DNA from 4 places in the Ruegeria sp. MALMAid1280 genome. Region 4 is predicted to be linked to each of the others. Evidence: riboswitches for the same ligand, from Rfam matches in the RefSeq annotation. Region 4 holds a riboswitch; each other region holds the start of a gene.
The links. A riboswitch is a leader RNA that binds a small molecule or an ion and turns the genes downstream of it on or off. The one in region 4 is predicted to bind cobalamin.
Positions count from the first base shown of each region.

Region 1 (5,825 bases), on a different contig from region 4:
GGGCAGCGCGGCCATGTCCGAGCCATAGACCCGCGCGATGACCCGCCTTGCATGGGCCGCGATCCCGCCCGGTTGCAGGGCAAACCCTACCCCACCCGCAACGGCGGCCAAACATACACCCCCCAGCAATGCGCTTCGTCTGGATATCATCATCGGACCACCTCGGCCGCGCGCAGCGACATTGCGGACAGGGTCAGTGTCGGATTGGCGGGCGAGCAGGTCGGGAACGCCCCCGCCCCCAAGGCAAAGACATTCGGAACCTCGTGCAGGCGCAGATATTCATCCACCACCCCTTCGGCCGGGTCGCTACTGATCCGGTGCGTGCCCTGAATATGGGCCTGACTTGGAAGGAAACCGCCAGCGGTCACGCCGTCCAGCACATCCGGAATGATTCCCGGCAACCCGTCCAACGCGCGCTGCAATCCCCGATAGGCATAGGGGTGGTGCCCGGTCCATTCGATCACCGGTGCATCACCTTCCAACAGCACCCGGTTTTCGGCGATGGGCAGGTCCTCGGCCACAAGGGTCAGGACCAGACGGTTGGTCCACTTGCCCGGCTCTTCGCGGATATTGGGGGGCGAATTCGAGCTTTCGATCAGCACCGCCGCCGCCTCAGACCGGTCGATATCGTGATAGAAATGATAGCCGTGACCGGTTTCCGACGTACCGCCGAAATAGTTCTTTATCGTGGCCGTATCGATCAGGACGGATTGCGAGGGCTCTTCGTGCAGATAGCGCCCCAGCGCTGGTGAGGTGACACCCGACCGCAGCAGGATCGCCGCGTTGAAAAGCGCATTGGCGCCCAGTGCGAATACATTGCCCCGGACCCTGGCTTCTTGCCCGCCCGGCCCAAGCAACACCCCTTGCGTTGCGCGCCCGCCTTCGACAATCACCTCACGAAACTCGGTGTTCAGAACATATCTGGCTTTTGGATGTGCAACCTGTTCAAGACCGTTCAGAATGGTGAATTTCGCATCAACCGGGCAAATGCTGCAAACACCGTTGGCACAGCAGGTTGGCCGCGTACCGCCATTTGCACGCGCAGTCGGAAGCGGAACCCAGGACTTGCTGTGGTTCTGCAGCACAACATCCGCACGGGACCTGGCGTGCTCGGGGTAGGGAAACGGCGTGTTGCGGGGCAGGATATGAGCCGACCCGCCGCCTGCGATCTCCATCAGCGTTTCCGCCCGTTCATAATACGGGGCCAGATCGTCATATCCGAACGGCCAGTCCATTCCGACGCCGAACCGGGACTGCAGCCGAAAGTCATCGGGATGAAATCGCGGAGTGTCGCCCCACCAGAAATTCGAGTTTCCGCCAAAAACAACGAAGCTGAGCCAGTCTTTCCGTAAACCGGACGAGTTGCGCTGGGTGATGTCGACTCCGGTGCGCCAGCCATCGCGAAGCTGCGCCTCATGCGGGCGGAATCCGCCTTTTTCGACGACGAGAATATCCAGATCCTGCGGCAGGGCGTGCGCAAAAAACATTGATGCAAAGCTGCTGCCAACAAGCACCACATCCCATTCCCGGGACGCAACCTCTGCTAGGTCAATGCGTTTCATCTATTCACCCGGGCCTCTGAAGAGGCTCAAACCAACGTCACTGATACACTTAAATAGGATGATATAGGGTACCCCGAGACAGGGGTTTGTCAAATCACCAAAGACGACTGGTTTGGTTCTGGAAACAATCTGCAGGACTTTGCGGGTTTTATCCGATCCGGTGGCCCCGTCACTCGGGCAGGTTCGCCCCGCCGGTCTTGCGGTTGCCCGCCGCGCGAATGCGATCGGCAATGCTTTGCGTCCACTCCAGCCGCTCGCCCTGTGTTTCCAGGGTTTCGACACTATCGGCGTCCAGCCGGAACGTCGCCCGCATGGGCAAAAACCCGTCGACCACCATCATGTTCTGCTCTGACGGATCAATGGTCAGCCTTCCGGTCAGCCGGACGGGTTCGTGGACATAGCTGGGCGCCCAGTCACCGTTCAGCCGCACCCGGATCATCTGATTGGGCGGCGGGGGCGGCATGTGGCTGCACATCCCGCGCCGGGGCACCAGATAAACTATGGCATTGCCGTCCGCATCGGGCGGCGCGGGAATGGCGAACCCTGCCAGCGTCACAGTCTGACCGTCGAATTCGGGGTTTCCTGCAGTCCCGGCCCACTCTCGGTTCTGGGCCACGACATACCGCTGGTCCAGCAGCCAGTCGATATCAATGCCATCGGCGGCCAGGGCGTCCTCGGTCTCGAACAGAAGCTCCTGCCATTTCAGCCGTTCTTCGGGGCTGCCCGCATCCTGATGCAGCCTGCTGCGCAGGCGTACGGTAAACAGCACATCGTCGAACTGTTCCGGGCTGAGGTCGCGATACGGGTCGTCGAAGACCTGAACCGACGGGTCCGGCAGATCGGACCAGTCCAGCGCAGCCCCCGGAGCCGCCAGCACGGGCGGACCGCACGAGGCCAACACCAGAATCGTCGCAAGGGGAAGCCAATATCGCATGACCTGACTCTATCGCCCTGCCGGGATCATTCCAGTGGGTTTTTGCAGATGTCGTTCTTTACAGAACCCGCTGTCATTGCAGGTCTGCACCGGCAAACAAACGTAGAGGATGTAACTTTATGATTGACGCACCGGGCCATCTCGGGCAGTCAATCTGGTGATGGTTCCCCCAAAAGGGGTGAAAAGGGAATACGGTGCGGCCCTGTCGATTGGCCAACTCCGTGACTGCCCCCGCAACTGTAAGCGGTGAGCAACGCCATACACCCACTGGCCTCCGGGTCGGGAAGGATGGCCAAGCAACGACCCGCAAGTCAGGAGACCTGCCATCATATGTTCAACCAACCCGGGGCGGGGCGTCCTGGAAGGAGGCTATGATGACACGTCTGACACGTGTTCCTATGATTGGCACCTTCTCTGCGCGTTTGAAAACGAGCGGAGTGGGCAATGTCGAAAACACCTGATCACTTCATTCTGATCTGCGAGACCTGCAAAGGACCGGAGAATGCGGATGCTTTGCGCAACGCGCTGGCGGGCAGTCTGCCTGCGGACTTCGCGGTTCGAACCGTCGCGTGCATGGCGGGCTGCGAACGGCCGACAACCGTTGGATTTCAGGCCGTTGGCAAAGCCCAATACCTGTTCGGTGATATCCGGACCCAACGTGACATCACCGCAGTGGCCGAGTTTGCGCGGCAGTACCGCCACAGCGCGGATGGTTGGACCAATGCCTCTGACCGGCCGCAGCCGCTGTTCACCAAAACCCTGTCCCGGATGCCCCGGCTGAACGTAGAGGAACACTCATGACAGACCCCGCGTTTCTGGTCGCGCGTGACCTGGAATATTATGCGCTGAACGGCGATATTCTGCTGCAGGGTGCATCGTTTGAACTGGGTAAAGGCGCGATCCTGGCCATTGCCGGGCCGAACGGGGCCGGGAAAACGACACTTCTGAACCTTCTTAGTGGCGCCGCCGAGATGGTTCTGGGCGATGTTCTGGTCGACGGGCGCAGCCTGAAACAGATGCCCGCATCAGAGCGCGCGCGCATGATCGCCGTGGTCAGCCAGCAAGAGTTTCCGGACGGTCGGCTCCTGCTGCGCGACTATGTTGCGCTGGGTCAGATCCCGATCCGGTCCGACCGGTCCGCCGAAGACCACGCGGCCGAGCTTGACCGGATATTGGACCTGACCGGGCTGGGCGCTCTGGCCGGCAAGCGGATGGCGCTGCTGTCCGGCGGCGAACGTCAGCGGGCACATATTGCGCGCGCCCTGGCGCAGAACCCGTCGCTTTTGTTTCTGGATGAGCCCACCAATCATCTGGACCCTGACGCCAAGGGTCGGATGCTGTCGCTGGTGGCCGAACTGGGCATCACCGTGGTCATGATCGTGCACGATCTGGTCATGATCCCCGAATTCGCCACCCATGTGGCCCTGATGAAATCCACCCGCCTGACCAGCTTTGGCCCCGTAGCCGAGGTTCTGACGCCCGCACATGTGCGCGACACGTTCGGCGTCGACTACCTGTGTTTCCAGCACGAAGGCCGGGTGATCCCGGCGCTGGATATCCGAAGAACACCCGTTTCAAACTAAAGCAAGGAAACTCCCCCCAATGAAACACATCTGGTCTGCGGCCCTGATCACCGCCCTCGCAGGCGGCGCGTCTGCAGGTGAAGTAACCGTTGATAACTGCGGCGAGCCATTGGTTTTCGAGACTCAGCCCGAGCGGCTGGTCGTGCACGACATGAACATGACCGACATGGCCTTTGCGCTGGGCCTTCAGGACAAGATCGTGGGCCTGACCGGCATCACCGGCTGGTACAAGACCAGCCCCGAATTCGACACGCTGCGCGGCGACATCCCCGAGCTTGCGCCGAAATACCCGACCGTTGAAAACCTCGTCGCGGTTGAGCCGGACCTGTTCTTTGCCGGTTGGTATTACGGGATGAAACCCGGCGGCGACGTGACGCCAGACACGCTGGAGCCTTTTGGCATCAAGACCATGATCCTGACCGAAAGCTGCGTGCATCTGGACAAGGATCGCCCCGAAGCCAGCATGGACCTGTTGTTCGACGACGTGCTGCGTCTGGGCAAGGTCATGCATGTTGACGACAAGGCCGAAGAACTGGTCGGCGGCTGGAAAGAAGAGCTGGCAGCGATCGAAGCGCAGACTGTCGATCTGCCGAAACCGCGTGTCTTCCTGCTGGATGGCCCGGCGGATGCGCCCTTCACTGCGGGCAAATTCGCCATCCCCGATGCGATGATCGCGGCGGCTGGTGGCGAGAACGTCACCCATGACATGGACACCAGCTGGGGCCGCACCTCGTGGGAGGCCATTGCCGCCGCAAACCCGGAATTCCTGGTGCTGCTGGATTACCAGACCGGAAATGGCGCAGCGGATACGTTCAAGTTCCTGCAGGACCATCCGGTGATGTCGCAAATCGACGCGGTCAAGAACGAGCGCTGGATCGGCCTGCGCTACGAGGAACTGACCCCCGGACCGGCAAATATCGAGGCGATCTCGAAAATGGCCCAAGCCATGCATCCGGGCCTCAACTGATATGGGCCGATTGGGCCTTGAGCTAATCTTGGGGGCGGTCATTCTGGCCGCCCTCTTGCTGATTTCGACCGTCTACGGCACCACGCCCATCCCCGCGCGGGATGCGTTTGACGCCGTCTTGCTGGGCACCGGCCTGACGGACGGAGACATGTCCCCCCTGCACCGGATCGTGTTCGACCTGCGCCTGCCCCGCGCCCTGTTCGCGGCCGTCATTGGCGCCGGGCTGGGCATTGTTGGCGTGGTTCTGCAAACCACGACGCGCAACGATCTGGCCGACCCGTTCCTGTTTGGCCTGTCCTCGGGCGCAGCCGCCGGAGCCGTGTTCGTCATCACCGTGACCGGCGATGTTCTGGGCTTCTGGACCCTGCCGCTGGCGGCGTTTTGCGGCGGCCTCGTGGCCTCGGGCATCGTGCTGGCGCTGGTGCACGGGCTGCGGACAAGCGCGCCGGAAAAGCTGATCCTGGCCGGTCTGGCGGTTTCCTTTCTGTTCTCGGCCATCACCAATTACCTGATCTTCGCCGGTGACAGCCGCGCCGCGCATTCGGTGATCTTCTGGATGCTGGGCGGTCTGGGTCTGGCGCGATGGGAGACATTCCCCCTAGTTTGCGCCGGGTTGCTGCTGATCCTGTCCTATTCGCTCTATCGCAGCCGCTGGCTGGACGCGCTGCTGACCGGAGACCTGACCGCCGCAACGTTGGGCGTGCCCGTTCAGGGGCTACGGTTCAGCATGTTCTTTGCCGCGGCCCTTGCCACCGCCGTTTTTGTCTCGGTCGCGGGGG
Region 1 covers NZ_JBMIRT010000046.1:113,599-119,423, reverse strand. Annotated here, with positions in the region: gene ACOQFT_RS10330 (hypothetical protein) at 1-150, opposite strand, end outside; gene ACOQFT_RS10325 (GMC oxidoreductase) at 150-1,562, opposite strand; gene ACOQFT_RS10320 (DUF3299 domain-containing protein) at 1,732-2,496, opposite strand; cobalamin riboswitch at 2,641-2,838, shown strand; gene ACOQFT_RS10315 (DUF1636 family protein) at 2,941-3,297, shown strand; gene ACOQFT_RS10310 (ABC transporter ATP-binding protein) at 3,294-4,079, shown strand; gene ACOQFT_RS10305 (ABC transporter substrate-binding protein) at 4,099-5,046, shown strand; gene ACOQFT_RS10300 (FecCD family ABC transporter permease) at 5,075-5,825, shown strand, end outside.
Region 1: another riboswitch for cobalamin. It lies ahead of ACOQFT_RS10315 (DUF1636 family protein); the one in region 4 lies ahead of ACOQFT_RS04545 (hypothetical protein).

Region 2 (5,825 bases), on a different contig from region 4:
AGCTGCGGATCAGGGTGGCGACCGGAGCGGTGTCGGCCGAGGTCAGATAGGCGCGGTAGAAAGTGACGAGAATTCGTTTGCCTTTACCGCTGAACGCTGCGTCTGCCGGGATCACGCCACGATCCGGGCACCATGCGCCGCAATCCGGCAGGGTCTTCGCCCCCATCACCGGACCGGCATAGAGACCCGCTGCCAGCGCCATCTGCGCCAGTGCCGCCTGTGCCGCAACCTCTCCGCCGGTGTCGCACAGATGCGCCAGTCGACGCAGGGTCGAAACGGGCAGGGTGGAGTAGTCATCCAGCCGCGTGTCCTCGCGCCCATCCGCAGGCAGGACGGCCAGCGCAATGCCCTTCGCCTGCGCCAGTGCCAGAACCTGCTGCAACCCGTAAGACCAGTAAGGCACGCCGCCAATCAGGCGGATCAGAATGCCTTTGGCGCCCGCCAGCGTCTGCTCGACATAGGTGTCGACGGACAGAGGATGTTTCAGCGCCGTCAGGTTGGCCAGCCGCATCGTCGGCATCCGCCCCTCGACACCGCCACCGCGATGCCAGCCTGCCGCGAAAGCGCCAAGGTCGCTGTCGGAAAAAGACAGCACCACCAGATCCGCCGGGCTCTGGCCCAGATCGGTTGGGGTCTCGGTTTCTTCTAACCCGTGGCTTTCGCGGAAGACGACGTGCATGGCTTACTCGGCGGCCTCGGTCACACCAACAAGGATGTCGCGGATCGCGGTTTCCTTGATGTCGTCGTGTTCGGCGATGACCACCAGACGCGAGCGGCGCTCTTCACCCGGTTCCCACGGGCGGTCGTATTGGTGACGGACACGGGCGCCAACAGCCTGCACCAGCAAACGCATCGGTTTTCCCTGAACAGCGGCATAGCCTTTGACGCGCAGGATGTTCAGCTCATTGGCCAGTCGTTCGATCTTGGCGACCAGATCAGCGGGATCGGTCTGTTCCGGCAGTTCGACGATGATGCTTTCGAAATCGTCATGCTCGTGATCGTGGTGGCCGTCGTGATGCGAGGGGCGCGCATCCATGTCATCCTCGGCTGCAGCTTCCAGGCCCAGAACGACGCGCACGTCCACGGCGCCTTCGGCCACTTCGACGACGGGCAGGGGGCGCGGGGCTTCGGCGGCGATGATCTCTTTGGCCTTGGCCACACCCTCGGGACCGGCCAGATCGGGCTTGGTCAGCAGGATGATGTCGGCGCACGAGATCTGATCCTCGAACACCTCAGAAAGGGGTGTTTCGTGATCGATCGAGTCATCGGCCAGGCGCTGGGCGTCCACAGCCTCGACATTCGGGGCGAAACGACCTGCGGCGACGGCCTCGGCATCGGCCAGTGCGATCACGCCATCCACGGTGATTTTCGAGCGGATATCGGGCCAGTCGAACGCTTTCAGCAGCGGCTTGGGCAGGGCGAGGCCGGAGGTTTCGATCAGGATGTGATCGGGGCGCGGTTCCAGCGCCATCAGTGCTTCGATGGTCGGAATGAAATCATCGGCCACGGTGCAGCAGATGCAGCCGTTCGCCAGCTCCATGATGTTTTCCGCCGGGCAACCCGGGATGGCGCAGGATTTCAGGATGTCGCCGTCTACGCCCACATCGCCAAATTCGTTGACCACTACGGCCAGACGCTTGCCTTGCGGGTTTTGCATCAGGTGCTTGACCAGAGTGGTCTTGCCCGAACCCAGAAAGCCGGTGATCACAGTGACGGGGAGTTTCTCGAGATTGCTCATTTCAGGGCTCCAATCGGGGGAATGCGGGCCGCACAGTTTTTGCGGAAATGTTCGGGGCGCTCGCGCCATTTGACCAAACCGTCTTCGGTGGCGAGATACTTAGTGGCACCTTCGACGATGGTTTCGACATGGTCGTTTTCGTTGAGGTGTTCGTAAACAAAGGTCCAGCGATCCGGCCCACCGCGCAGCACGATGGAACAGCCTTCATCACAGTTTGACAGGCATTCCACGGCTTTCAGAGTGATGCCCTCGGGCAGATCCGCCTGTTCCAGCGCTTTGTGAAGCAAGGTGCCGGGCCGTTGCGCGTCGTCCTCGACGGGCAGGCCGCGGCGGCACGTGGTACAGACCAGCAGCTCGACGGGTGCGGTCTCGGTCATGTCTCTCATCCCCCCAAATCCTCATTGCGGGGGACGGGGTTTCATGCGGGCCACGTGTTGCGACATGGACCCGACACCGGAACACCCCGCCCGGTTTCATCTTCGGGTGCTGGCAGGTCTCCCGGCTTGAGGATGTCAGAGGCGGGCCTCTGTCGGATGTCCCGCCTTCCCGGCCTTTTGGGCCAGTGGCTGTGGGCACCCTCTCCGGTCACGGTCGCGGGGGCGGCTGCGTTTGACGGATGACCGCTGACGCATTCCCTTTTCATCCATCCGGGGATGGACACCAACGCAAGCGACATGCGGCACGGGCAGGGGCCTTGTCAAGCGCCAGACCGAGGTGGGAAACCCTTGGGACGAAAAAGCGACCAGCTTGTGTCAATCCGCGGCATCTGCTGCCAGCCGATCCCGCAACCACGCGCAGAACAAACCCGCCGCCGCTGTGGGCCGGGCAGCCCGTTGGGCGCTGACCAGATAATGCGACTGGGCAAAGGGAATCGCCGGACCCGCAATCGCAATCGGTGCACCCTGGCGGATCGCGTTTCTGGCGAACCGTTCCAGGATCGTTGCATATCCCGCACCGGCCATCACAAGTTGCAGCGCCGCCACCGTCGTATCCACCGAATATCGAGACGGTTGGCCGGGTGGCGCAGTGCCGATGGCTTGAAAATACTGCGCCCAGTTGTCCTCGTACCCAAGGATGTGAATCAGTGGCCCGTTATTCAGTTTCGGCGAACCGTGCCCGGCCCGGCAGACCGGGACCAGCTTTTCATCGGTAAGCTTCTCGGACCGCACCCCCGGCCAGTCGCCATACCCCAGCCGGATTTCCACATCCACATCGCCGGGCGTCCCGCTGTCGTTCCAGATGTGCGAGACCAGACGGACCGGAATATCCGGATGCCGGGTGGAGAAGTCCGGCAGTTCGGCGGCTATCCAATAGGTGGCGGCGGATATGGCCGCACGGATGGTCAGGGTCTGCCGTGAGGCCGGGCCAAACAAGCTGTTGGTGGACAGCGCGATATCGGTCAACGCCCGCCGCACCGTCAGCGAATAGGATTGTCCCAACTCAGTCAGTTCCAGCCGCCGCGCATTCCGGGTGAACAGTTTTTGCCCCAACTCGGCCTCGAGGGACCGAATGTGCAACGAAACCGCCGTCTGCGTCAGGCCAAGTTCTCGCGCGGTGGTGGTGAAATTCAGATGACGCGCAGCGGATTCGAAACTGCGTAGCCAAGCGGGATTAGGAAGGCGGTCCATCTATCACCAAAAAATTTTGCCCATAATGCGTGTTATTATTCATTTTCACTGTAGGCAAGCAACAGGGATACTTGGCGCAAACAGCGACCTTCGGGAGGGTGAAATGAAAGTCGGATTTATCGGTCTGGGAAATGTCGGCGGCAAACTATCGGGCTCGCTGCTGCGAAACGGAATTGATCTGACGGTCCATGACCTCAATCCCGATCTGGTGGCCGAATTCGTGGCCCAAGGCGCCAAAGCGGCCGAAAGCCCAACGCAGATGATGCGGGATTGCGATGCGGTTATCACCTGCCTGCCTTCCCCTGCCGCTTCGGATGCCGTCATGCAGCAGATGCTGCCAGAGGTCGGACCGGGCAAAATCTGGATGGAGATGTCGACCACCGACGAGGCCGAGGTCAAACGTCTGGGTGCGATGGTGATCGAACGCGGAGGCGCAGCCGTCGATTGCCCCGTGTCCGGCGGCTGCCATCGGGCTGCGACCGGCAATATCTCGATCTTTGCAGGCTGCGACCGCGCAACCTTCGAGCGGATTCTGCCGTTTCTAACCACGATGGGCCGCCGCGTTCTGCATACCGGAGACCTGGGCACGGCCTCGGTCCTCAAGGTTCTGACAAACTATCTGGCCACCGCCAACCTGATCACCTGCGCCGAGGCACTGGTGACCGCCAAGGCCGCCGGAATGGACCTCAACACCACTTACGAGGCGATCAAGATCTCGTCCGGCACCTCGTTTGTGCATGAAACCGAAAGCCAGGTCATTCTGAACGGATCGCGCGATATCTCGTTCACGATGGACCTGGTGAAAAAGGATATCGGCCTGTTCCAGGATGTCGCCGACCGCGCCGGAGTGCCGCTTGAGATCAACCCTGTGATGATCGAAATCATCGATGACGGCATCGCCCGTTTTGGCGAACGCGAACTGTCACCAAACATTATCAAGCGGTTAGAGGAGGCCACCGGCCTGAACATCACGGCCCCCGGTTTCCCGCCTCAGATGCTGGACGACGAGCCGGAAGAACCGGGTTACGAAGTGATCGCGCAGGGCCGACGGGCGGAATGACGCACCCAGCGTCCCATTTCAACCAGTTGCCGACGTAGAGGAGTGGAGGCGAGTACCGGAATCGAACCGGTGTACACGGATTTGCAATCCGCTGCGTCACCACTCCGCCAACTCGCCTTTTCAAATAAAATCAAATACTTGCCGTGGTGTGGCAGGCGTTTTAACACCTTTCGTCAGGGGCGTCCAGTGGGTTGATTGGAAAAATCCGTTCCCATCTGCCGCCATATTACACAGTGCGACACCAAGTTCCTGCGATCTGGCGAAACTTTCGACGCCAAGCCGTTGCCGGTTTCGTCTGGATATGGCACAAGCCGGACATACTTGGGACTAACATGAGCGATCCAATGACAGATTTCGCAACTCGGCGCCGCACGATGGTTGACACGCAGGTCCGACCCTCGGATGTCACGAAATTCCCCATCATTGATGCCATGTTGACCGTCCAGAGAGAGAACTTTGTGCCGGATTCTCAGCGCGAGGCCGCCTATGCCGAGGGCGTGATCGAACTGGGGAACGGACGCTGCCTGCTGGAGCCGCGGACGCTGGCCAAGATGCTGGACGTGCTGAACATCTCGAACGACGAGGTTGTTTTGGATATCGCCCCAGCGATGGGGTATTCCACCGCCGTCGCGGCGCGCATGGCGCAATTGGTCGTGGCCGTGGAAGAGGACGAAGCCCTCGCGGCCGAGGCGCAGACGATTCTGATGGAGGCGGACGCCGACAACGCGATCGTGCATGTCGGCCCGCTGGAGCAGGGCGCGACCGAGCATGGCCCCTATGACGTCATCATGATTCAGGGCGGCGTTGAGCAGGTGCCCGAGGCGCTGATCGCTCAACTCAAGGACCATGGGCGCATCGCCTGTCTGTTCGTGGAAGGAGAGCTTGGGACCGTCCGGATCGGGCATAAATCCGGTGGCCGGGTGACCTGGCGTCGTGCCTTCAACGCCAACGCCCCGGTTTTACAGGCCTTTTGCGCAGAGTGTGCATTTTCGCTATAATTCTCTCTCATATTATTCTGTTGCCTTGATTAGTTGAAAACAAACGCGCAAACTGCGCTCAGGGCAGCGTAATTTTGGTTTGAGAAGGATTTCGTTATGCGTTCATGGACGGGGGGGAAGTTTGTAAAGGCATTGGCACTGACTGCGGGTATCGCGTTAAGTGTCGTGCCGGGGCGAGCGGTTTGGGCTGATAACCTGACCGACGCGTTTATCGGGGCTTATAACACAAGCGGTTTGCTGGAACAGAACCGGGCGCTGTTGCGTGCGGCTGATGAAGACGTTGCGATCGCGCTTTCTGCACTTCGCCCGATCATCAACTGGGCGGTCGAAGTCAGCCAAGACTACACGCGGTCCTCAACGGACACTGGCGTGGTCAGGAATGAACCATCCAACTTTTTTAC
Region 2 covers NZ_JBMIRT010000049.1:65,926-71,750, forward strand. Annotated here, with positions in the region: gene cobN (cobaltochelatase subunit CobN) at 1-679, opposite strand, end outside; gene cobW (cobalamin biosynthesis protein CobW) at 683-1,738, opposite strand; gene ACOQFT_RS12090 (DUF1636 family protein) at 1,735-2,115, opposite strand; cobalamin riboswitch at 2,210-2,418, opposite strand; gene ACOQFT_RS12095 (LysR substrate-binding domain-containing protein) at 2,491-3,366, opposite strand; gene ACOQFT_RS12100 (NAD(P)-dependent oxidoreductase) at 3,470-4,426, shown strand; tRNA gene ACOQFT_RS12105 (tRNA-Cys) at 4,470-4,543, opposite strand; gene ACOQFT_RS12110 (protein-L-isoaspartate O-methyltransferase family protein) at 4,771-5,424, shown strand; gene ACOQFT_RS12115 (TolC family outer membrane protein) at 5,521-5,825, shown strand, end outside.
Region 2: another riboswitch for cobalamin. It lies ahead of ACOQFT_RS12090 (DUF1636 family protein); the one in region 4 lies ahead of ACOQFT_RS04545 (hypothetical protein).

Region 3 (5,825 bases), on a different contig from region 4:
TCGGAGGTGTCGTATTGGCCTACTGCTGGGATTCCGCAAGCCATACACGTAGACAATGGGCGCGTTTCCGCAGCGAAACCTTCCATTTGACCCGCTCAGATTGGAGTATCTCCGTCAAGTAAAGGCCACCGGGTCGAGCGCGTTACGGCGAAGATATCGAACGCCTGATTAGGACGACCATGGAGGCCGTTCATCTACTTTAGGGAAGAACGCAATTATCCCCCAAGGATAAGGGGAAATGCGACGGCTCCGGCACTGCGTCGATGACATTGGAGGAGTTCGAAGACTGGCTGCACCCGGAGATATGCCGTTATCACAACACCCATCACACCGGGTTGCGGCGAGAACCGATGGCGGCATGGGCGATCCTCGGTTGTAGTGACGCAGACAGAAAAGTTGTTAATGCCGAGGCGTTTCGCATCAGCGTACTTCCTTTTGAATGTCGTCGGTTGTCGCTACGCATTCAGTCCCATGATCGGTCGTGGTAACCGAAAGGTAACCATCAAGCACGAACCCCGCTATATGTCCCGGATCTAGACTGTAATTGACGATAGAACGAACCTAGTTACGCGCAACAAGAACCTGTCGCGTCTCGGAATTCGCCTTGGGAGGCGCGGTGCGCGCGGACCTGAAAATAGGCGTGTCATGGCGAGCCGATCCCGGAGGCAATGCTGTTTCAGATTATTGAAGAACAAAGATGTTTCGCGTGAGCTGTTTCCACTTCATCGCCTACCACCTGCTTCAGCTCAGTCTCACGTAGAAACTTAAAAATTTCTTCGTCTGATGGTTGCTTCTTCGCCCTGCCAAATCCCCGTCTCGCACTCGGTGTATTTGCAAAGTTTTCGAGGGCTAGGGCTCATGTGTCCTTCCTGCCTGAGTATGGACTCTTTTCCAGACTTAGAGTCAAAACACGTATTGAAACTGAGCTAACAACCGACCAGCAAATATGAAATCTCAGATGGAAGTTCTCGATCAAGGATCAGCCTGACGCATGTGCCTACCTAACCTCACGCTTTGCAGAACCTGCCGCGACGCGGATTCCACCCTTTATGATCAATTAGCCGCAACGCTGGAGGCATCGGGGGTGCAAGCCGAGTTGCAGCAAGTGGATTGCATGTCCGGTTGTCACCGACCACAGACGTTGGCGGTGCGACAAAGCGGCAAGACCGCCTATCTTTTCGGTGAGGTTACGGTTGTCGATCTTCCGGACATAATGATCTTCATGCGGATGTATGAGGACAGTACTGACGGCGACTTCGCTGACGCCAGGAAGCTAGGTAAGCTACGTTTCAAGGCGATTGCACGTATACCGGCACAAAAAAGATAGCCAACATGCAACTTGCCGACCAAAGCTCCGGTGTCGAGTTTTCAGCTTACAGTTTGTGTTTTTCGACTTAGCCTTCTGCACTGAACGGCTAAAATCTAAACCAAGCCTGCCATTACCTAAGATTGACCGCTGCAGAATACTATGATGTCGCTTTCGTACTTGACGGAACAAAGCACTATGGAACAATAAAGGCTTCTACGGTGTCCAAAGGTGCCTACGCACTGGGACTGAAACGGGAATGAGGACGGTGCACCAAACTACCGCACTGAAGCCTTGACCGCCCCCGCGACTGTGAGCGGCGAGCGGCCTTCCAATACCACTGGCGTAATGGCGCTGGGAAGGGGGAAGTCTGCTGTGACCTGCGAGTCAGGAGACCGGCCGTAGGATGGACACAACATATGCCGTCGGGTGTGACGGCGAGGAGGATTAAAATGACGACAAAAACGATCAAGGCATCCGCCGCTGGCGCATCCTTTCTGCCTGCAGTATTCGCCGTGGTTCTGGGTCTAGGGATCATTACCGTGACTGGCCATGTTCAGGCTTCTGGCCTGCATGACGCGGCTCATGATGTGCGCCACGCAACTGGCTTCCCCTGCCACTAAAACAATGTTCAGTCGTATTCTGACCAGCGGCTTGTTCGCTGGTGCTGCAGCGGGGCTGATTGCCGCCCTTCTGCAGTTGTATTTCGTGCAGCCAGTGCTACTTCACGCCGAGCTCTATGAGGGCGGCGACCTGGTGCATTTTGGCGCTGATCCCGTAACTGCGCATCCCGACCTGCCCGGCATGTTCGCCGAGCCGATGCGCGATGGTCTCAGCATTATCTTCACCATGCTTACCTATACCGGCTATGCGCTAGTCCTGGCGGCGCTGATGTCAGTAGCCGAACGTCAGGGGCATGAGATCAACGGCCGCACCGGCCTGCTTTGGGGTCTTGCGGGCTTTGTCGCCTTCCACTTTGCTCCTGGCTTGTCACTGGCTCCAGAAGTTCCCGGCGTAGCGGCAGCAGATGTGGGAGTGCGTCAGATCTGGTGGACGGTCACCGTTGCCGCAGCCGGCGTAGCCATGTGGCTGATTGCCTTTGGAGGTAACCTGGTAAGCTACCTGATTGCGGCCGTGCTGCTAATGGTACCGCATATTATCGGGGCCCCTGAGCCTGAGAGTTTCTCTGGGCCGGTTCCGACCGAGATCGGGGCGCTTTTTGCTGCCCGGGCCTTCGGCATCGGCATGGCCGCCTGGGCACTCTTAGGCAGTTTCACCGGCTACTTCTGGCAGACAGAAGGCAAGCGCGCAGGCGCTGCAGTCTGATCGCGCTCCTCCATTGCTACCCCGCTGGTTACACCGGCGGGGTTTTTTTATTGAGGATGACAAGATGTCCCGTTCTCTTGCTCTCTTTGCCATCGGACTTGTCTTTGGCGGCGGTGCTGGCTTTGTGATTGCCGCCAGCAGCGGTAGCACCTTTGAGAGCCATGACCATACTGACCCGGCCCAACATGGCGGCAACATGGAGATGGCAGCGCACGACCACTCCGCTGCCACTAATCTGCCTGCCGACAGCGACGCCCCCAGTGTGGCGATCCAGATGATTAAGGATCCTATGGCGGGCTGGAATCTGCGTGTGACACCGCAGAACTTTCGCTTTGCTCCGGAAAATGCCTCCACGGCTGACGTTCCAGGCGAAGGTCACGCGCATGTTTATATCAACGGCGAAAAGCTGGGCCGCCTTTATGCCAATTGGTTACACCTTCCGTCGCTCCCCGATGGCGATGTTGAAGTAAAAGTTTCTCTCAATGGCAACAGCCACAGCCCTCTGGTGGTTGAGGGTGTGCCCGTGGAGGCCAAAGTGACCGTGCAGCCTGACGGCGATGACTCCTGATTGACATTCCTGGCTGAGAAGACAACTACGCGGATTCAGCGGGTCTAAGCGGCAAGTACAGCGTGCGCGCGGGTTTTTGCCGCTCTGTATCCAAGGACAGATAAGCTGTTGCAAAGCCGCGCCGAATTCCCGTCTTGTTCCTTTGGCTTGCATCGTCGGAAACCGAAAACACGAAGCAACTACAATGGGCATTTCGGTTCTTTCCATTGCTTTTTTGACCCAGTCCAAAGCAAACTCGATCAAATCAGAGTTCACGCCACCGCGCACCTGATCGACTGGATAAACTAAGCGTTACCTGAAACCTCTTGAAGCTCTAGCTGCTAGAGGCTTTAAGACTCGAATTTGATCGTGAAAATGCGATGCAAATACATTGAACTTGTGAACCAGGCTGAGATCTATGCTGACAAGGCGCTATTTCATTCAATCAACCACTGCGCTGTTTTCCGCGTCTGCGGCCAGTCCATTGATCGCCAAAACATGGCCAACCTCGTCGCAAAAGACCTATTGGGACAGCCAGGTCACGCCATTTGATTACGATCCAGCGACCTCAAATCCATGGGGCGTTCATGACCGTTTTTTACCACGACGTGTCGTAGCAAATGATGGTTTGGTTCCTGGTGACATCCATGTCGATGCGGTCGCGCGCTATCTTTACCATATCGAGGAAGGCGGGACCGCAATGCGCTATGGCGTTGCGATCGCGCGAGGGAACCTTTACGAGCCCGGAACCTATGCTATCCGGCGCAAGGTCGAGTGGCCACATTGGACGCCAACGGCTTCAATGATCGAGCGCAACCCCGAATACGCGGAATTTCGGGATGGCATGGAACCCGGGCCAAGTAATGCTCTCGGCTCTCGAGCCCTTTATCTATACGTTGGAAATCGAGATACATATCTCAGAATTCACGGCACACCTCAGCCCAGAAGCATCGGTGGTCGCGCAAGTTCTGGATGTGTTAGAATGATCATGGCCCATATCAATGATCTCTACCCACATGTAACAATCGGCTCGACCGCATATTTATACTCGGCCGAAGATAGCGTCACAGCCCGCTCATAAATTTTGGGCAGCGGAGGTGGACGTCGCCGCCCTCTTTTTTGTCAGGCGTCGCGCGCGGCGCAGATCGGAGCGCCATTCGTCGCTCGCAATGGTACCAATGTCGTCTCGACGGGTCCCCTGTGCTCATACCAGAAGCAATTGTCTTCTGGCAAAAGGCGTGCCGTAGCCAGATCCTGCCCCGGCCCTGCCAGCGCAACGACTGAATCTGGCAGATTGCCTGGTTCGAGTGCTTTACTCTTGCCCCCTGTGAACTGGGCTGAGCAACCGGCAGTAATCGATACTAACGTGATGGTAATTGCGATCCGTTTCTGCATTGACCTGTTCCAAAGTTTCCTGCGTTCTCTGCAACTAGATGGCATCCACACGACCAGCCCGCAAGACGGAATGAAGCATCAATATCGCGGGCAACGAACCCGGATGCTAAAAAATTCAGAAAGGTATTGAAGCTCTAGTTGCTGTAGGAACTATTTGCAAAGGACCGCAGAGATTCTTGAGGTCTAACTATGTCATCCGATACCCACAGCCACGACCATGACCACGAAAATAGACAAGGTCACAACGCGTGCGGCAGTGGCGGGTGTGGCGACATCGCGCCCGCCGGTCCGATTCCCGAAGGTGGCAGAAGCTTTCAGGTCTCTGGCCTCGATTGCGCCGAAGAGGTGGCGATCCTGAACCGTGTCGTCGGCCCGAAAGCAGGTGGCGAAGAGCATCTTGCATTTGATGTGATCAACGGTCGGATGACGCTTCTTGACGGTGCTGCCAAGCTTTCTGACGAAGATGTCATGCTGCTGGTTGCCAGCACCGGTATGACCGCCAAACCTTGGGATGACGGAAATGCCGCCCAGGATCAGGCGGCGCATATTGCGCGGCAGCGGCGGTTCACCGCACTCAGCGGAGGGTTTTGGGCGGCAGGTTTTGGTTGGCACATTTTCGAAACAGGCATGGGCGGTGCGCTTGGACTGTTTTCGGGACATGGTGAGGTTCCGATGCCTTTGCCCGAGGCCACTTTGTTCGCGGTCGCGATCTTGTTTGGCGTCTGGCTGGTGGCCCCCAAGGCCTGGTCTTCGGCGCAGCGCCTTTCGCCGGATATGAACCTTTTGATGGTTGTTGCCGTCGCTGGTGCCATCGGTCTGGGTGAGTTTTTTGAAGCGGCAACTGTAGCATTTTTCTTTTCGCTCTCTCTTTATCTGGAAAGCTGGAGTGTCGGACGGGCTCGCAACGCAGTATCCGCGCTGCTTGATCTGGCCCCCCCGACGGTTCGGCTGGTTCGTGCTGACGGCTCAGAGGCAACGGTCCCGGCGGCGGATGTCTTTGTCGGCGACAGCTTCATCGTTCGGGGTGGGGATCGCATTCCACTTGACGGGGAAGTCATCGAAGGGGCCGGTGCCGTTGACCAGGCTCCAATCACAGGTGAAAGCGCACTGATCCCCAAAGAGCTGGGTGATGAGGTCTACGCCGGCACAATCAATGGTGAAGGCACCCTCAAAATACGTGCGACGAAAACAGCGTCCGATACCGTGCTTGCCAAGATCATCCGGATGGTCGGTGATGCTCATGCGCGCCGT
Region 3 covers NZ_JBMIRT010000040.1:57,935-63,759, reverse strand. Annotated here, with positions in the region: gene ACOQFT_RS05790 (DUF1636 family protein) at 992-1,327, shown strand; cobalamin riboswitch at 1,509-1,724, shown strand; gene ACOQFT_RS05785 (CbtB domain-containing protein) at 1,759-1,929, shown strand; gene ACOQFT_RS05780 (CbtA family protein) at 1,934-2,632, shown strand; gene ACOQFT_RS05775 (hypothetical protein) at 2,697-3,200, shown strand; gene ACOQFT_RS05770 (L,D-transpeptidase) at 3,598-4,260, shown strand; gene ACOQFT_RS05765 (hypothetical protein) at 4,302-4,574, opposite strand; gene ACOQFT_RS05760 (heavy metal translocating P-type ATPase) at 4,764-5,825, shown strand, end outside.
Region 3: another riboswitch for cobalamin. It lies ahead of ACOQFT_RS05785 (CbtB domain-containing protein); the one in region 4 lies ahead of ACOQFT_RS04545 (hypothetical protein).

Region 4 (5,825 bases):
GCCGCCGGTCGCCTGACCGCCCCCGCGCATCGCCGGATTCACGACATCCGGTTCGAGGCGCGCCCCGTGACCCCGGACCAACGGTTTGTCGTGGCGCTGAACAATTACCGCGCCAACGGAGGGGGGCATTTCCCCTTTGTCGACGGGGCCGAGCTGATTCCGCTGCCGGCTCAACCTGTCCAGCGCATCCTGCAGGACTATTTCTCGGGCGCCCTGCCGCGCGACCCGCTGGAACACGCGCCCCGCGCCTTTCAATTTGCGCCACTATCCGGGGCGACAACCTTGCTCCGGACCGGCCCAAAGGCCCGCGATCACATTGGCGAGCTTGAGAAATACAACCCACAGCTGCTCGGAGAAGACGATGAAGGCTTTTTGCTGATCCGTTTGACGCTCTGACGGGTTGTCTTTTCCACGCCTGTTGCCTATATCGACCGATGAGAGGTTGGCGCGGGCGAGCGCCTCGCCAACCTGGTCAGGTCCGGAAGGAAGCAGCCACAACGAGCCCCGCTTGGGTCGATGTCCAACCTCTCACTTTAGCTCCCGCCGAAAACCAAATAGCGAATTCAAGCGATCAGTCGCGGCCAAACGGCAGCGTTGCGGCGGGCGAAAGCTCCGATATGACCCACTTCGGACAGGCCGAACTCGCCGGGTGACAGCAGGTGGCGGCGGGCATGCGGCCCGTACAGATCGGCCAACCGCCACACCGCGTTCGGCGGCACCACATCGTCATCCTCGAAGGTGAACAGATCCACAGGCGTCTCCGACTGCGCCCAACACGCCTCGGGCAGAGTGATCCCGATCTCGGGCAGGTAGTTGCGCGGCGCGGTGCACCACCGCCGCCACTGCCAATAGACGCTTGCGGGCAGATCGGCCCCGAATCCCAGCGCCTTGCCCGGAAGATAGCCCAGAGCTTTCACCGCCAGCGGCGCATGGCCGTACCAGAACAGCAATGCCAGCGCCCGGTAGGGCCAGGGGTGATCCGATACCGTCACCGGGCCGGAACAGACGCAGATCATGCGGTCGATCTGATCGATATCGGGTTGTATTGGCCCCAGCATCCCGCCGACGGAATGCCCGATGCTCCACTGCTGCGCATCAGGGAACCTGCGTCGCATTTCAGCCCGGGCAGCTGGCATATCGATCAGAGCCCAATCGGCCATCTTGACCCGCGATGCCTTCAACGACCCATTCAGCGAATGGCCGAAATCACTGTAATCATAAGTCAGACAGGCCATCCCCTGCGCCTCAGCCAGCCAGCGGGCAAAGTGCTGATAGTAATCCCTCGGTACGCCCGTTGCGCCGTGAATGACCACCGCCACCCGAGGCGCCGACGCCGGCAGATACAGGCGTGCCGACAAGGTGCCTGCCCCGGACGGAAACCGGAAATCCGCGGTCGATACGGTCTGTGTTGCGTCCAGCATGGTGCGGCCTCCGGGATTTTTGAACCGATTGGTTCACTTCCTTCAGTCCGCCGTGTTTCCCGCCACAAGTCAACAGTGGCCAAACATGACCACACGTCCACCAGGCCGCGCAAATTGCCCGCTTGACTCGGGTCGCCCGCACCCGTTAGCGATGGCTTGATGGTTCTCGTCCCCGGTACCGGGGCGGGATGAAAAGGGAACACGGTGCGGTTCTGCCCGGTGATGCCGGAACGAACCAAGGCCGCGACTGCCCCCGCAACTGTAAGCGGTGAGCAATGCCGAAACACCACTGGCCGAAAGGCTGGGAAGGTCGGCAAAGCGATGACCCGCAAGTCAGGAGACCTGCCATCGAATCAAAACCGAAACTCGGGCGGGGTGTCCGGGCAGGTCGTCAGCACGCTGTCACACCTGAACTACGCCCCCGTCCTGCGCGCGGAGGGCGCATCATGATCTGGAAGACGAAGACACATCAATTCACCGCAACCGTGTGCCAGAAAACCGGCAAAACCTGTCCCGCTCTGGCACAGATGGCGCGCGCGGTCGTGCAGGCGATGGAGACCGCCGCACCTGCGACCACCCCGGATTTCGAATTCGAAGGCAGTAGCGAACTGGCCCATTGCGCTCAGGGCTGTTTCGCACGGTTTCGCGCGCAGGCAGATCAGGTTCGCGTGTTTTGCGGCGCCGATGCCGACACCCCGATCGAAACGCTGGACGACTATGCGGATATGATGTTCGGCCTTGAATTCACCACGCGCCCGGCCAAGCTGCTGCCGACACCGCCCTGCGCGATGCTCGAAGCCTCGGTCATTGCGCAAAACCCGATTGCGCAGCCGGAACGACGCGCGGCGCTCTGATCTAACTGTCCGGTCGGGCGCGGGCTGCCTGTGCGGCCCAGTCCAGCTGGCCGTCGGTCTCGACGGCACAGGGCCGCACGGCGCGCAGGCGTTTCAGCGCTGCCTCGGGGCGTTCGCCATGTTCGATCATAAGGCGCAAGGCGACCATCCCGGACCGGCCACAGCCGCCCCGGCAATGTACCAGCACGCGGCCAGCACGGGCCAAAGCCTGTGCCGCTGCCGCGCTGACTTCGGGCCATGCCGCCTGAACCTCCGGCGGTGGCGCGCCAAAATCCGCAACCGGCAGATGCGCCCAGCCGATTGCAGCGGCGCGAAGATCATCACCGAAAGCGGCGGCACCCTCGTGCAACATCTCGCACTCGGTGGTCATGGAAATCACCAGATCAGGCTGCCAATCGCGAATTACGCAAATATCCTGCAGATAGTTTCCGGCGCGCCCCGGCAGTGGCGACAGGGCAACCGTACCGTTCCCCACCCGCACGGGATGAATTGCAAACAGTCTCACCAGATGGCCCTCCTACCTATGCGTCTACGGTACATAAACTGCGACGCAAACGGAAATTCGCCAAGCGGGATGTGGACGCGGGCGGCGGGGGTCTCTACGCTGCATCGGAACCCGAATCCGACAGAGCAGACATGAACGACACGCCAAGCCCCGCCTATCAGGTTCTTGCCCGGAAATACCGCCCCGAAACCTTTGCCGACCTCGTCGGTCAGGACGCCATGGTGCGGACGTTGAAAAACGCGTTCGAGGCCGACAGAATCGCGCAGGCTTTCATCATGACCGGTATCCGCGGCACCGGCAAAACCACTACGGCGCGGATCATCGCCAAGGGCATGAACTGCATCGGCCCCGATGGCGAAGGCAAGCCGACCACCGAACCCTGCGGTCAGTGCGAGCATTGCGTGGCCATCATGGAGGGCCGCCACGTCGACGTGATGGAGATGGACGCCGCCAGCCGCACCGGTGTCAACGATATTCGCGAGATCATCGACAGCGTCCGCTATCGCGCGGCCTCTGCCCGCTATAAGATTTACATCATCGACGAGGTTCATATGCTGTCGACCAGTGCGTTCAACGCGCTGCTCAAAACGCTTGAGGAACCTCCCGAGCATGTAAAGTTCATCTTCGCCACGACCGAAATTCGCAAAGTGCCGGTGACGGTTCTGTCACGCTGCCAGCGGTTCGACCTGCGCCGGATCGAGCCCGAGGACATGATCGGCCTGCTCAGCAAGATTGCGGCGGCCGAGGACGCCCAGATCGCCGATGACGCGCTGGCTTTGATCACCCGTGCGGCGGAAGGGTCGGCACGGGATGCGACGTCTCTGCTGGATCAGGCAATCTCGCACGGGGCTGGCGAGACCAGTGCCGATCAGGTGCGTGCGATGCTGGGTCTGGCCGATCGCGGACGAGTGCTGGACCTGATGGACATGATCCTGCGCGGGGACGCGGCGGGCGCCCTGACCGAACTGAGCGCGCAATATGCCGAGGGTGCCGACCCGCTGGCCGTGCTGCGCGATCTTGCCGAGATCACCCATTGGGTCTCGGTCGTGAAAATCACCCCGAATGCGGCCGAAGACCCGACCGTATCACCGGATGAACGTGCCCGTGGTGTGCAAATGGCCGAAGCCCTGCCGATGCGGGTGCTGACCCGGATGTGGCAGATGTTGCTGAAAGCGCTGGAAGAGGTTTCGGCAGCTCCCAATGCGATGATGGCCGCCGAGATGGCGGTGATCCGCCTGACCCATGTGGCCGACCTGCCCAGCCCGGAAGAACTGATCAAACGGCTGCAGGACGCGCCGCCGCCCCCGCCGAACGGAGGCCCCGGCGGTGGTATGGCCGTACCGTCCCACGCCCCTGCTCAGCCTGCACCCCCCACATACACCTCGACCGCAACCGGCGGCCCGGCCGGAGCGCCAACCGCCGCGCTGGCACAGGACATTCAGGCGGCCCTTGCGCGGTATCCCAGCTTTGACCATGTCGTCGAACTGATCCGAACAAACCGCGACGTGAAACTGCTGGTCGAAGTTGAAAACGGCGTGCGCCTTGTGTCCTATTCGCCCGGTCGGATCGAGTTTACACCAACGGACAACGCGCCAACGGATCTGGCCCAAAGACTCGGCACAGCGCTGCAACGATGGACCGGAAACCGCTGGGCGGTGTCAATCGTCGCCGACGGAGATGCCGCGACCATCGCCGAGATTCGCGACGCGGCAGACCTGGCCCTGAAAGCGCAGGCCGAGCAGCACCCTCTGGTTCAGGCCGTGCTCATGCAATTCCCGAAAGCGCGCATCAAGCGGATCGAAACACCGGAAGAACGCGCCGCAAAGGTCGAAACCGAAGCCCTGCCTGAGGTCGAAGACGAATGGGACCCGTTCGAGGAGGACTAACGCAAACCTTCCCGGAATTTCTCCCGCGCCCGCCACGGACCATCGGCTGACGCCGATATCCCTGAGCGGCCTTGGGCCCGGCAGCGCGGGCTTTGCCCGCGCTGCCGGGCCCAACGGGAGGAAAGGTCTTGTCAAAGACCTTGACGACAGGCGGGAGCATCCTCGGCCCTTGTGCCGCGCGGTTGGCATCCGTATTTAGGCGGCAAACCGATACACAGGAGAAAAACAATGCTCAAAGGACTCGGCGGTCTGGGCGACATGGCCAAGATGATGAAATCCGCGCAGGATTTGCAGACCAAGATGACCGAAATGCAGGAAGAGCTGAACAACCTTATGGTTGTGGGCGAATCCGGTGCTGGCCTCGTCAAGGCAACCGCCACCGCCAAAGGTGAACTCAAAGGTCTGGATATCGACCCGTCGATCTTCAACGGCGACGACAAGGAAGTGGTCGAGGACCTGATCCTCGCCGCTATCAAGGACGCGCAGACCAAGGCGGCCGAACGCTCGCAGGCCGAGATGGCAAAACTGACCGAAAGCATGGGCCTGCCCGCAGACATCAAGCTGCCGTTCTGATAGACACTCCTGACGGAATACCGGCCGGGCGCCCCTGCCCGGCCCTTTTGCAGGAGCATCCCCGGTGAGTTCGAACAGCGATATCGACAACCTGATCGACCTGATGGCCAAGCTGCCGGGCCTCGGCCCGCGCTCGGCCCGCCGCGCGGTACTGCACCTGATCCGCAAACGCGCCCTGCTGCTGACGCCGCTATCGGACGCCATGCAGCAGGTGGCCGTCACCGCCCGCGAATGCCTGAACTGCGGCAATGTCGGCACCACGGATATCTGCGACATCTGCGATTCCGAAGCCCGCGCGACCGGAGAGCTGTGCGTGGTCGAGGACGTCGCCGACCTCTGGGCGATGGAGCGCGCCGGGGTCTTCAAAGGACGCTATCACGTTCTGGGCGGCACACTGTCCGCACTGGACGGTGTCGGCCCGGACGAGTTGCGCATTCCCCGTCTGAAAGACCGAGTGATGGCCGAGGGGATCACCGAAGTCATCCTCGCTCTGAACGCCACGGTGGACGGCCAGACCACCGCCCACTACATCGCCGATCAACTGGAGGGACAGGTCCGCCTGACCTCACTGGCGCAAGGCGTGCCG
Region 4 covers NZ_JBMIRT010000037.1:128,655-134,479, reverse strand. Annotated here, with positions in the region: gene ACOQFT_RS04560 (bifunctional 2',3'-cyclic-nucleotide 2'-phosphodiesterase/3'-nucleotidase) at 1-396, shown strand, start outside; RNA gene ffs (signal recognition particle sRNA small type) at 436-534, shown strand; gene ACOQFT_RS04550 (hypothetical protein) at 564-1,421, opposite strand; cobalamin riboswitch at 1,565-1,785, shown strand; gene ACOQFT_RS04545 (hypothetical protein) at 1,868-2,275, shown strand; gene ACOQFT_RS04540 (protein-tyrosine phosphatase family protein) at 2,277-2,780, opposite strand; gene ACOQFT_RS04535 (DNA polymerase III subunit gamma/tau) at 2,912-4,666, shown strand; gene ACOQFT_RS04530 (YbaB/EbfC family nucleoid-associated protein) at 4,895-5,239, shown strand; gene recR (recombination mediator RecR) at 5,304-5,825, shown strand, end outside.